DNA from 3 places in the Planococcus lenghuensis genome. Region 2 is predicted to be linked to each of the others. Evidence: riboswitches for the same ligand, from Rfam matches in the RefSeq annotation. Region 2 holds a riboswitch; each other region holds the start of a gene.

Region 1 (3,277 bases), 310 kb from region 2:
AATCACCGTGTTCATCGGCAGTAATGGCTGCGGTAAATCGACGCTGCTTCGGTCGATGGCGCGGCTTTTGAAGCCGCAGGAAGGTGGCGTGGTGCTCGACGGCCGGGATATTTCCAGCATGGCGACGAAGAAAATCGCACGTCAGCTCGCTATCTTGCCGCAGTCATCTGTGGCGCCGGAAGGGCTGACGGTTCTCCAGCTCGTGAAACAGGGGCGCTATCCGCACCAGAGCTGGCTGCAGCAATGGTCAAAAACGGACGAGAAAGCCGTAAACGATGCGCTGGAAGCGACCGGCATGGCGGAATATGCCGACCGGAAAGTCGATTCCTTATCAGGCGGTCAGCGCCAGCGCGCATGGATTGCGATGACGCTTGCGCAGGATACGGATATTATTCTGCTCGATGAGCCGACGACATATCTCGATATGACGCATCAGATCGATATTCTCGATCTGCTGTTTGAGCTGAATCAGACCGAACAGCGCACGATTGTCATGGTGCTGCATGATCTGAACCTGGCTTGCCGCTATGCGGATCATATCGTTGCGATTCACGATAAGAAAGTGTTCCGTCAGGGGGACCCGGAAGAAATTATCACGCCGGAGCTTGTCCATTCCGTGTTCGGACTGCGCTGTCAGGTGGCATGCGACCCGTTCTCCGGGACGCCGATGTGCATTCCGTTCAGCAAAGGAAAGCGTGCGAAAGGCGGGATGCGCCGTGCCGACATTGCCAGCGGTTAAATACTTTCACAGGACGCTTTCCGACTTCCGTGTCGTAATGGAAACGCCGGGAGAAAAGCGGTTCCCCCTCCGACAATTCACGGACGAGGCCTTTCTGGATGGATTCATTGATGGCATCAAAGCGGATTTCAAAACCGGTGAAACCCGGGTTGCGGCGTCGCAGCTCGTCAAACGGCTCGGATATCTGCTTGCTGTGCCGGCATTATTTACCGCAACAGTCCATCGGCACCGGCTGAATACAATAGAAGGCGCACTCGTTCCGCAAAATGCGGATGGCAAATGGCTGCCGTATTTACTGCTTGAAGACATGGAGACAACTCCGATTGACACAGAGGAGTTCCGGGCATTTTCCTGGGAACTGTTCATTGAAATCGGGAAATTGGTCCGGGTGGTATCGAAGGCCGGCAATGTGCCGCGGCCGGTGTTATGGGAGAATGTCGCCATTTACGTATACTGGCTGTATGAGAAGCGAATGGCGGAAGAACCGGTCGACAGCGCTCGGAAGGTGGCGGATTTCCGCTGGCTGATCGACGGCCTGCCGGGAGAAGCGTTCGGCGAACGGAAGAACCCGCTACAGAAATTTCACGGGGAAAAACCGGAAGGCGGCATCCGGATTCGCCAGACGTGCTGCTTCCATTATGAAGGGGCGGGTGCCGGCAAGTATTGCGGCACCTGTCCGAAAAAGAAGTGATGATGTGCCCGCTCCCTGGTAGGGTGAGCGGTTTTTTTGATGTCTTCGATTCGCCGATTTTAAACACAAAATGCTTAACTTTCATTGTGGAAACAAAGGCGGGAAAATTAGTTTTTATCCATTAAAAAAATGTATCTTTTGGCTTATATGTAGGGTATATTTACATAAAGAAGTCGGAAACCGAATAGCTTCCAGCGCTTCTCATTTGAAAAAGGCAGCTCCATCGAAAGGTGGATACGCAAAGTTCCAGGCCTACGGTGCGCGTCACTAGGGCGGCTGAACCGCTGAAGAATGGAGAATAGCCTGTGGGAACACGGGTTATGTCGACATTCTCCGAACCAAAAATACTGTTTTGGAGGAATGGAAAAATGTCAAAACCCGTGATCAATCTTAAGGTCCGCAACGTGTTAGCAACCGGTATTATTACGACAGCACTCACGTTTACAGTCGGGGCAAGTCCGATTCAAGCAGATCAGCACGAACAGCCGGTGGAACCTGAAACAACGGAAACGGAAGAAGTGCTTATTGAAGAAGAACCAGAGCAGGAGACAGAAGAACCAGCAGTGGAAGAAGATGAAACGGCTGCTGAAGACCCTTCGCTTCTGCCGGGTGACTTCTTCTACTTCGTAAAAAACCTGATGGAAAATGTGCAGTTGGCCCTGACGTTCGATGGAGTGAAAGAGGCCGAGCTGCTGGCTGGATTTGCGGAAGAACGCATTTCGGAAGCTCTGGCGCTCCTTGACCAAGGGGACGAGGAGCGGGCGAATGAAGTTCTTCAGGAAGCCATCGAACAGCAGGAGGCGGCACTGGAGAAATACGAGCAGAGTGCAGAATCGGAAGCTGAGGATGAGACTGAACCTGACGAGGAATCCGTGACGGAAGAACCTTCAGGTGAAGCGGATACTATAGACGGGTTCCGGGCAGAATTGGAAGAGAAGTTCGCTGCCAATATCCTGGCGCTGACAGCAGCGCTGGAGCAGATCGAGAATCCGAAAGCAAGGGAAGCACTGCAGAAAAACATTGAAAAAGCGCAAGCGAAATGGGAAGAAAAAATTACTGAAAAACTGACGGATATTACAGAGAAGCAAGAAAAAGCCGCAGAAAAACGGGCTGAGCTTGATGCGTTGCTTGCGGCAGGTGAAATTTCGGAAGAAGAGTACCAGGCTGAGCTTGCTGAACTTGAAAAAGAGCTGGCAGAAGAGCAGGAAGAGCTTATGGAAGAAATTAATGAAGAAGCGGATGAAGTCACAGAGGAAGCTCTGGAAGATGAAGAAGAGCACGAAGAGGCGGAGTCGGAGGAACCGGAATCTGAGGAGCTGGAATCTGAGGACGATGGAGCTGACGATGTGCAAGAGGCTGTAGCCAAAGAAGAAAAACAAAAAGAAAAAGAAGTAAAGGCAAGCGAGAAAGCGGCTGAAAAAGAACAGAAAGCAGTAGAAAAAGCAGCCGAAAAAGAACAGAAAGCAGTAGAAAAAGTGGCTGAACAGGAACGCAAAGCAGCCGAAAAAGCGGCTGAACAGGAACGCAAAGCAGCCGAAAAAGCAGCAGAAAAAGAACGGGAAGCTGCTGAGAAAGCGGCCGAAAAAGAACGAAAAGCAGCTGAAAAAGAACGGGAAGCAGCCGAAAAAGAGCGGGAAGCTGCTGAAAAAGCAGCAGAAAAAGAGCGGGAAGCTGCTGAAAAAGCAGCAGAAAAAGAACGGGAAGCTGCTGAAAAAGCGGCAGAAAAAGAACGGGAAGCTGCTGAGAAAGAAAAAGAGAAAGAAAAAGAAAAAGAAGACGAGGACGAAGATGAAGATGAAGGCAACTGATAATCAACGACTAAAGCAGACGGACTAATAGACAGCTGC
Region 2 (3,277 bases):
AAAGCAGCCGCCACCAGCAGCATGAGTACAAGTGACAGGACATTGATGAATGTCCGGATGTGTTTGCCTAAATACTTGCCGACCAGCGTCGGGAACTGCGCGCCGCCGTGGCGGAGTGACATCATGCCAGACATATAATCGTGGACGCCGCCTGCAAAGATGCAGCCGACCACGATCCAGATAAACGCGACCGGTCCGTACAGCGCTCCTGCCACTGCGCCGTAGATCGGACCGAGTCCTGCGATATTCAGTAATTGGATCAAGTTGCCTTTCCACCAATTCATCGGCACGTAATCGAGATTGTCCCGTTTTGTGTATGCCGGTGTGGGTGTATCGTCATTGACCACAAACACCCGTTCAACAAACTTCCCGTAAACCATGTAGCCGATTATCAATAATGCAATTGCACCTAAAAATGTTGCCATGTCCGTGGCCTCCTTCTGTATCTCTCGCTGAAAATAATATTAGGATAACAAAGGCGGCAGACATTGTATACACTTTTCTAACAAGTAATAAAATTCTTTTTCCTTTTTGTGAAAAGTGGCGCGAGCCCTTGGCGTTAAAGCGTTTTCATCGTATGGAAGTGGGGGCGTTTTTCAACAGAAGGCATTGGAACGGATTAATTTTCAATTTGATCAATCAACTGATTTCCGGTCTTTTCATTTTCGCAATCAAGTGAATGGCACGTACCAAGAGCGATGCAGCCAGCCCCAAATTCCACTGTCCTCCAACGGTAAACCGTTATTTGTCTCGATTTACTCTTTTTATTTGAGCAAGGCGGAAATCGATGCATTTTGCAGAAATTTTACGATTACAGCGCTGGTCAGCGGGAATGCCGTCCAAGCTGCAAAAAAGACGGAAACATCTAAACGAAAAAAAGCACGTTCGAATGAATACTTCGGACGTGCCTTTCAGTTATACCATACAGCTTCTACGGCTTCATCGTCATCCAGCTGCCGACATGATGAACCGCGATGCCGTTATAGCTTGCTGTGCCGTTGTATTGTTGCTGGACTAACGAGAGCTGTTTGTTCATATAGGCCTCTCCTTCTTCGAAGAACGAGAGGTATGCGCCTTCTGCGGTCTGTCCGGTTTCGACTCCAATAACAAGGCTCTTTCCGTGTTTTCCTGCAAATGCAACTTCATTGCGCGCAAATTCACCGATAAGCGCGGCGCTGTCCCGGTAAGCCATGATGGTGACACTGTCAGTCGCCGCAATGACCCATTCCGCCAAAATCCCAATCCCGAACTGATTTTTATAGGAAATCTCATCAAACCAGAAGGCCATATCCACTTCGATCGGCAGGCTGAGTGCTGCAGCGTTATCCGCTGCCCGGCTGAGCAAGGCCTGATAAGACTTAACAGTAGCCGCCTGGTTCGATGCCCAGTCGCTGTACAGATACGGCTCAACATCGAGATGGATGCCGGCGAATTTCTCAGCAGATGCAGAGCCGGCCTGGTAATGCTGCAGCCAGGTCATCAGCCGGTCCTGCTGGACATAGCCTTTCCGTGACACCCAATTCGGCGCCCCGTCCAGCGCATAAATCTGTATGCCTTGTACGCCGGCTTCTGCAATGAAACTGCGATAGGCATCCGCCGGCATTTCCTGATCGATCTGTACATAGACTTTATTCAGCTCCTTACTTGCCAGAAAAGCGAGCGTTCCGGATTCATCCTCCACGAACATCCACGGGTTCCAGAGCCAGGTCGCCCGGTCTTCGGCTGCTGCAGCTTCCACTTGGGCCCCTCCTGCTCCTTCCGTGATTATGCCAGTACACAAGAAAGCTAAAACACAAACCATCACGATTGTGCGCATATTCAATTTTCCTCCCTTCAAGATCCCGGACTCCTGAAGGGAACCTGGCAGCCTGACTTCCGTACGCCGACCGGCGGTTAGGTTCGCGGCTTTGCGTCCTTTCCTTTCGGAGAAGTTTGCCTTTTTCAGTTGGTTTAAAGATAATGGATCCGTGTTACCGGCCTGCAGGTAATTTATGTTTTAAGCCCGTTTTTCAGCTGTATACAAAGCCTTTATCTATCAGCAGATGAAACTCTCCTGCAGCAAGCGGCTTGCTGAACAGGTATCCCTGTGCTTCATCGCTATTATGCTGCTTCAGGAAGTGAAGCTGCTCTTCTGTCTCCACGCCTTCTGCGATAACTTTCATGCCAAGGGTATGGGCCATTGAAATAATCGTCGCTGCAATATTTTTATTGCCATTCGTCCCGGAAATTTCCCGGATGAATGTCTGGTCGATCTTTAAATGATCAATCGGGAATTCCTTCAGGCAGTTGAGCGAGCTGTATCCGGTCCCGAAATCATCCATGGAGATGTTGATGCCCATACTTTTCAATTGATACAGAATGGAACTCGCTTTCTTTACGTTCATCGTCATGCTTTCTGTAATTTCGATTGTCAGCCTGGTCGGATCAGTTTCCGTTTCCCGCAGGATTCCCTGGATGATTTTCAGCAGATTCGGCTGATAAAATTGCCGGATCGACAAATTTACAGCCAAGGTGAACCGTTCAGTATCGGCGAATTGCCATTTTTTCAGCTCTTTGCATGCCATCCGCAGAATACGCTCGCCAAGCGGAAGGATGAGACCGGTTTCTTCTGCAATCGGGATGAACTGGTCAGGCGGGATGCTGCCAAGTTCGGGATGATCCCAGCGGGTCAGCGCCTCGGCACCGACCAGCTGCCCTGAAACCAAATCGACAATCGGCTGATAGCGGAGAGAAAACTGCTCTGAATCAATGGCTTTCCGAAGCTCATTTTCAATTTGCAGCCGGTCATAGATCCGACTGTTAAGGGATTCGTCGTAGAATTGAAAATTGTTTTTACCTTCTTTTTTCGCCTGATACATCGCAAGGTCCGCTTTTCTGATCAGCTCTTCCGGACAGCTGCCATCCGGCGGGTACAGACAAATGCCGATGCTCGGTGTGATGAAAATTTCATGCCCTCCCACCTCGAAAGGGCGGGCCAGAGCATTCAGCACGCGATCAGCGACAATTGTCGCTTCTTTTTTCGATGCTCCTTCAAGAAGAATCGCAAATTCATCGCCACCTTGCCTGGAAGCCGTATCAGTTTTTCGGATGCATGCCTCCATTCGCCTGGCCACCTGATTCAGAAGGGCATCTCCTACGTTGTGGCCCAGCGTGTCATTAATCAATTTGAAACGGTCCAGATCCATATACAGCAGGACAACCGTCTCTTCCGCAGTCGCTTTACACCTGCTGATCGCTTCCGTCAGCCGCTCATTGAATAGCTGTTTATTGGGCAGAC
Region 3 (3,277 bases), 840 kb from region 2:
CACGAGCGCTGTCAAAACGAAAGAGCCGATCATAATCCACTTCGTCAGGCCTGAAAATCCCGCCCATGCCCCCTTGAGTTTTTCGGTGTAAGCCGATACTGTTTCTTTCATTTGCCATTATCCTCTGCGCTTGTCTTCATACTTGCATCCTCATCATTTCCTGGTAAGCTTCGACGACTTTATTGCGCACTTGCATGGTCAATTGCAGGGATAAATTCGCTTTCTGGGAAGCAATCATGACTTCGTGGACATCCTGAACTTGCCCGGTCACAAGTCCCGTCGTCAGTTTATCCGATTCTTTTTGGGCGCTATTCACTTTATCCAGCGCCTGTTTGAACAACTCGCCGAATTCGCCTGTTTTATTGTCTGTCTGGACTTTGGGACTTTCCTGAGGCTGTAAGAATGGGACTTGAATCGAACTAATCGTGTTCATGGGAACCTCCTAAAATCTCCGATCAACGGGACGGGTTATTTGCCGATTTCCAACGCTTTCATGAACATGCTTTTGGATGCATTCAATGCGGTTACATTCGCTTCATAAGAGCGGGTCGCAGACATCAGATCCACCATTTCCTTCACCGGATCCACGTTCGGCAGCCGGACGTAACCATCTTCATCCGCTTCCGGATGAGTGGGATCATACGATAACGCGAACGGCGTCCGGTCCTCTTCGATTCTTGAAACCGATACACCGGATACATGAGCGGATCCTCTGCCCATCGCCGCCTGAAGATGCTGGCCGAATGGCGACACACCGCTTTGCGACAGCTCCACCGTTTTCCGGCGGTACGGCATCCATTCGCCGTTGACCCGTTCGGCCCGGGTTGTGTTGGCATTCGCGATATTGGAAGAAACGACGTCCATCCGGAGCCGGTTTGCCGTCAGGCCGGAAGCGCTGATATTAAGTCCGTTGAATAAGCTCATCTTCCTTACCTCCCATCGCTGATGACAGAGCGGAGACTGTTGAATTTCCCATTGATCCGCTCGGTCAGCGCGTTATTCCATAATTGGTTTTTCGCCATTTCGGCCATTTCGTAGTCCATATCCACGTTATTGCCATTTGTTTTGAACTTTGTATTGGTGTTCACTGTCACGGAAGGTACTCCTGCTGAATTTTCCGTACTGAATGGGATATGACCCGCTGCTGTTTTGAAGCTTTTCAATGATCCGCTGCTATCCATTGCGTTCTGCAGTGCAGATTGGAAGTTTACTTGTCTGCTTTTGTAGTTCGTCGTGTCGACATTCGCAATATTCGCCGCATGCGTCCGTTGCTTCAAAGCCGATGTCGATAACGCCTGTTCCAATGACTGGAACGTCTGAGGAAATATATTCATTGCTGAACTCCTTTATTCTTAATTTGGCCACAAAAAAACCACCCCGAAAAAAGGGTGGATTATGCATCTCCCATCTTTCGGTAACCCGGCTGCCAAGCACAAAAGATTGTGCGTAGGCCCGTGGCTTTGCGTCCTTTCCTTTCGGAGAAGTTTGCCGTTATCGTGACGATTGTTGTATTCAGTTTTTTAAATGTTTTAGGTCTTTTTACTGATTTGGATATTTTGTGGAAAAACATTACTTAACTCGATAAAAACCGGACGTTCTTATAATCAATTACGGCTTTTGATACTGATCTAGCTTTTAAACTCAATAAATTGACTCATTTTCAACTGTTCTTGATGGTGATAATAGCACGTTTTTTTGATTTTGGCTATTTTTTCTTGGAAAAATGATTTTGTTTTAATTTTCCTTTTTCTATATATTTTATTTAATTATAGTGGTATGCTAACGCCAAATTGCAAGAGTTTTTTAAGAAAGGGTGAATTTTTTTTATGTTCCGCGGATTATATATTGCAACTTCCGGACTTATGGCCCATAACCGTAAACAGCAAGTACTCACGAATAACTTGGCGAATGCGAATACGCCCGGATTCAAACAAGACGAGACGGTGCTTCGGGCTTTTCCTGCCCAATTGATCCAAGCCATGCAGGCGGGCAAGCATCCAGCTACTATTGGCAAGCTCCATACCGGCGTTTACGCCCAGGAAGGGATTCCGTCTTTCGTGCAAGGCGCATTAAAGGAAACCGGGAATCCAACCGACATTTCCCTGCTATCCGGCGCATTGCCGGTCGATCCCGAAACACAGCAGCAAGGTACACTGTTATTCGCAGTCAATGCCGGAGACGGGCAAATCCGGTATACACAAAACGGTCAGTTTGCAGTCGACCAGGATGGATTTCTGACGACAGCTGACGGGCTGAATGTCTTAGACGCGAACTTCCAGACGATTCGTACGGATTCAGAGAACTTTACAGTCCAAGGCAACGGTGAAATTATCCGGGAAGACGGAACGAACGCAAATCAGCTTTGGGTCGGGTATACAAATGATCCTGAACAGCTCGTAAAAGAAGGCCATAATCTCCTTCGCTGGGAAGGTGATTTCGAGAATGCGCCGCTTGGGATTGAAGCGGCCGGACTTCCGAACATGCCTGGAGATTTCGTAAAGCAAGGCATGGTCGAACAGTCGAACGTGGATCTGACCCGGACGATGACGGACATGATGAGCACGTACCGCAGCTTTGAGTCGAGCCAGAAAGTCATCCAGGCTTACGACCGGAGTATGGAGAAAGCGGTCAATGAAATCGGAAGGGTTTGATGTATTAGTCAGATTTTTATCAGTACTATTTACTAAAGGAGAATTATGCCCATGAATATCCAAATGAATTCTGCAGCTACATCGATGCGGGAATTGCAGAAGAAGATAGATTTGATTGCGAATAATATTTCGAATGTGAGCACGACGGGATATAAGCGGCAGGAAGCGAATTTTTCCGACGCGCTTACCGTATCGATGGAAAAGCAGGCGGGGCTTCAGCATGAAATCGGGCGGCAGACGCCGAATGGACTGCGAATCGGATCAGGGGCTATCCTGTCCCAGACGAATTTACGAATGGAACAAGGTTCATCGCTTCAGACGGGTCGCCCTTTCGATTTTATGATTGGCGGCAATTCCGGATACTTCCGGGTCGCATCTGAAGGAAATACATATTACACAAAAGACGGTTCTTTCCAAGTTCAGCCGGTGCTGAACTCCGATCAAGTCGCCTTGGTGACGAACGCAGGAGATGCGGTTGTTGACGGCAATAATCAGCCGATCGTTTTTGAAAACGATTATGATTCCGTTACTGTCACTGAAAATGGCGGACTGGAAATTACATTTAAAGATCAAGCGAAACAGCCGGCCCAGTTCCAGTTGAGTATCGCTAAAATTCTGCGTCCGGA

What was found. A riboswitch is a leader RNA that binds a small molecule or an ion and turns the genes downstream of it on or off. The one in region 2 is predicted to bind cyclic di-GMP.
Region 1: it holds a riboswitch for cyclic di-GMP, as region 2 does, so the genes downstream of both, B0X71_RS21050 (DUF5667 domain-containing protein) here and B0X71_RS18095 (amidase) in region 2, are expected to answer to the same signal.
Region 3: it holds a riboswitch for cyclic di-GMP, as region 2 does, so the genes downstream of both, flgB (flagellar basal body rod protein FlgB) here and B0X71_RS18095 (amidase) in region 2, are expected to answer to the same signal.

Annotation. Positions count from the first base shown of each region.
Region 1 is NZ_CP019640.1:3,287,064-3,290,340, reverse strand. Features, by position in the region: gene B0X71_RS16645 (ABC transporter ATP-binding protein) at 1-739, shown strand, start outside; gene B0X71_RS16640 ((2Fe-2S)-binding protein) at 717-1,430, shown strand; cyclic di-GMP riboswitch class I at 1,634-1,719, shown strand; gene B0X71_RS21050 (DUF5667 domain-containing protein) at 1,799-3,238, shown strand.
Region 2 is NZ_CP019640.1:3,601,154-3,604,430, forward strand. Features, by position in the region: gene B0X71_RS18090 (carbon starvation CstA family protein) at 1-425, opposite strand, end outside; gene B0X71_RS18095 (amidase) at 932-1,738, opposite strand; cyclic di-GMP riboswitch class I at 1,860-1,947, opposite strand; gene B0X71_RS18100 (sensor domain-containing protein) at 2,010-3,277, opposite strand, start outside.
Region 3 is NZ_CP019640.1:2,762,945-2,766,221, forward strand. Features, by position in the region: gene fliF (flagellar basal-body MS-ring/collar protein FliF) at 1-111, opposite strand, end outside; gene fliE (flagellar hook-basal body complex protein FliE) at 137-433, opposite strand; gene flgC (flagellar basal body rod protein FlgC) at 469-924, opposite strand; gene flgB (flagellar basal body rod protein FlgB) at 930-1,334, opposite strand; cyclic di-GMP riboswitch class I at 1,411-1,500, opposite strand; gene B0X71_RS14120 (flagellar hook-basal body protein) at 1,827-2,651, shown strand; gene B0X71_RS14125 (flagellar hook-basal body protein) at 2,703-3,277, shown strand, end outside.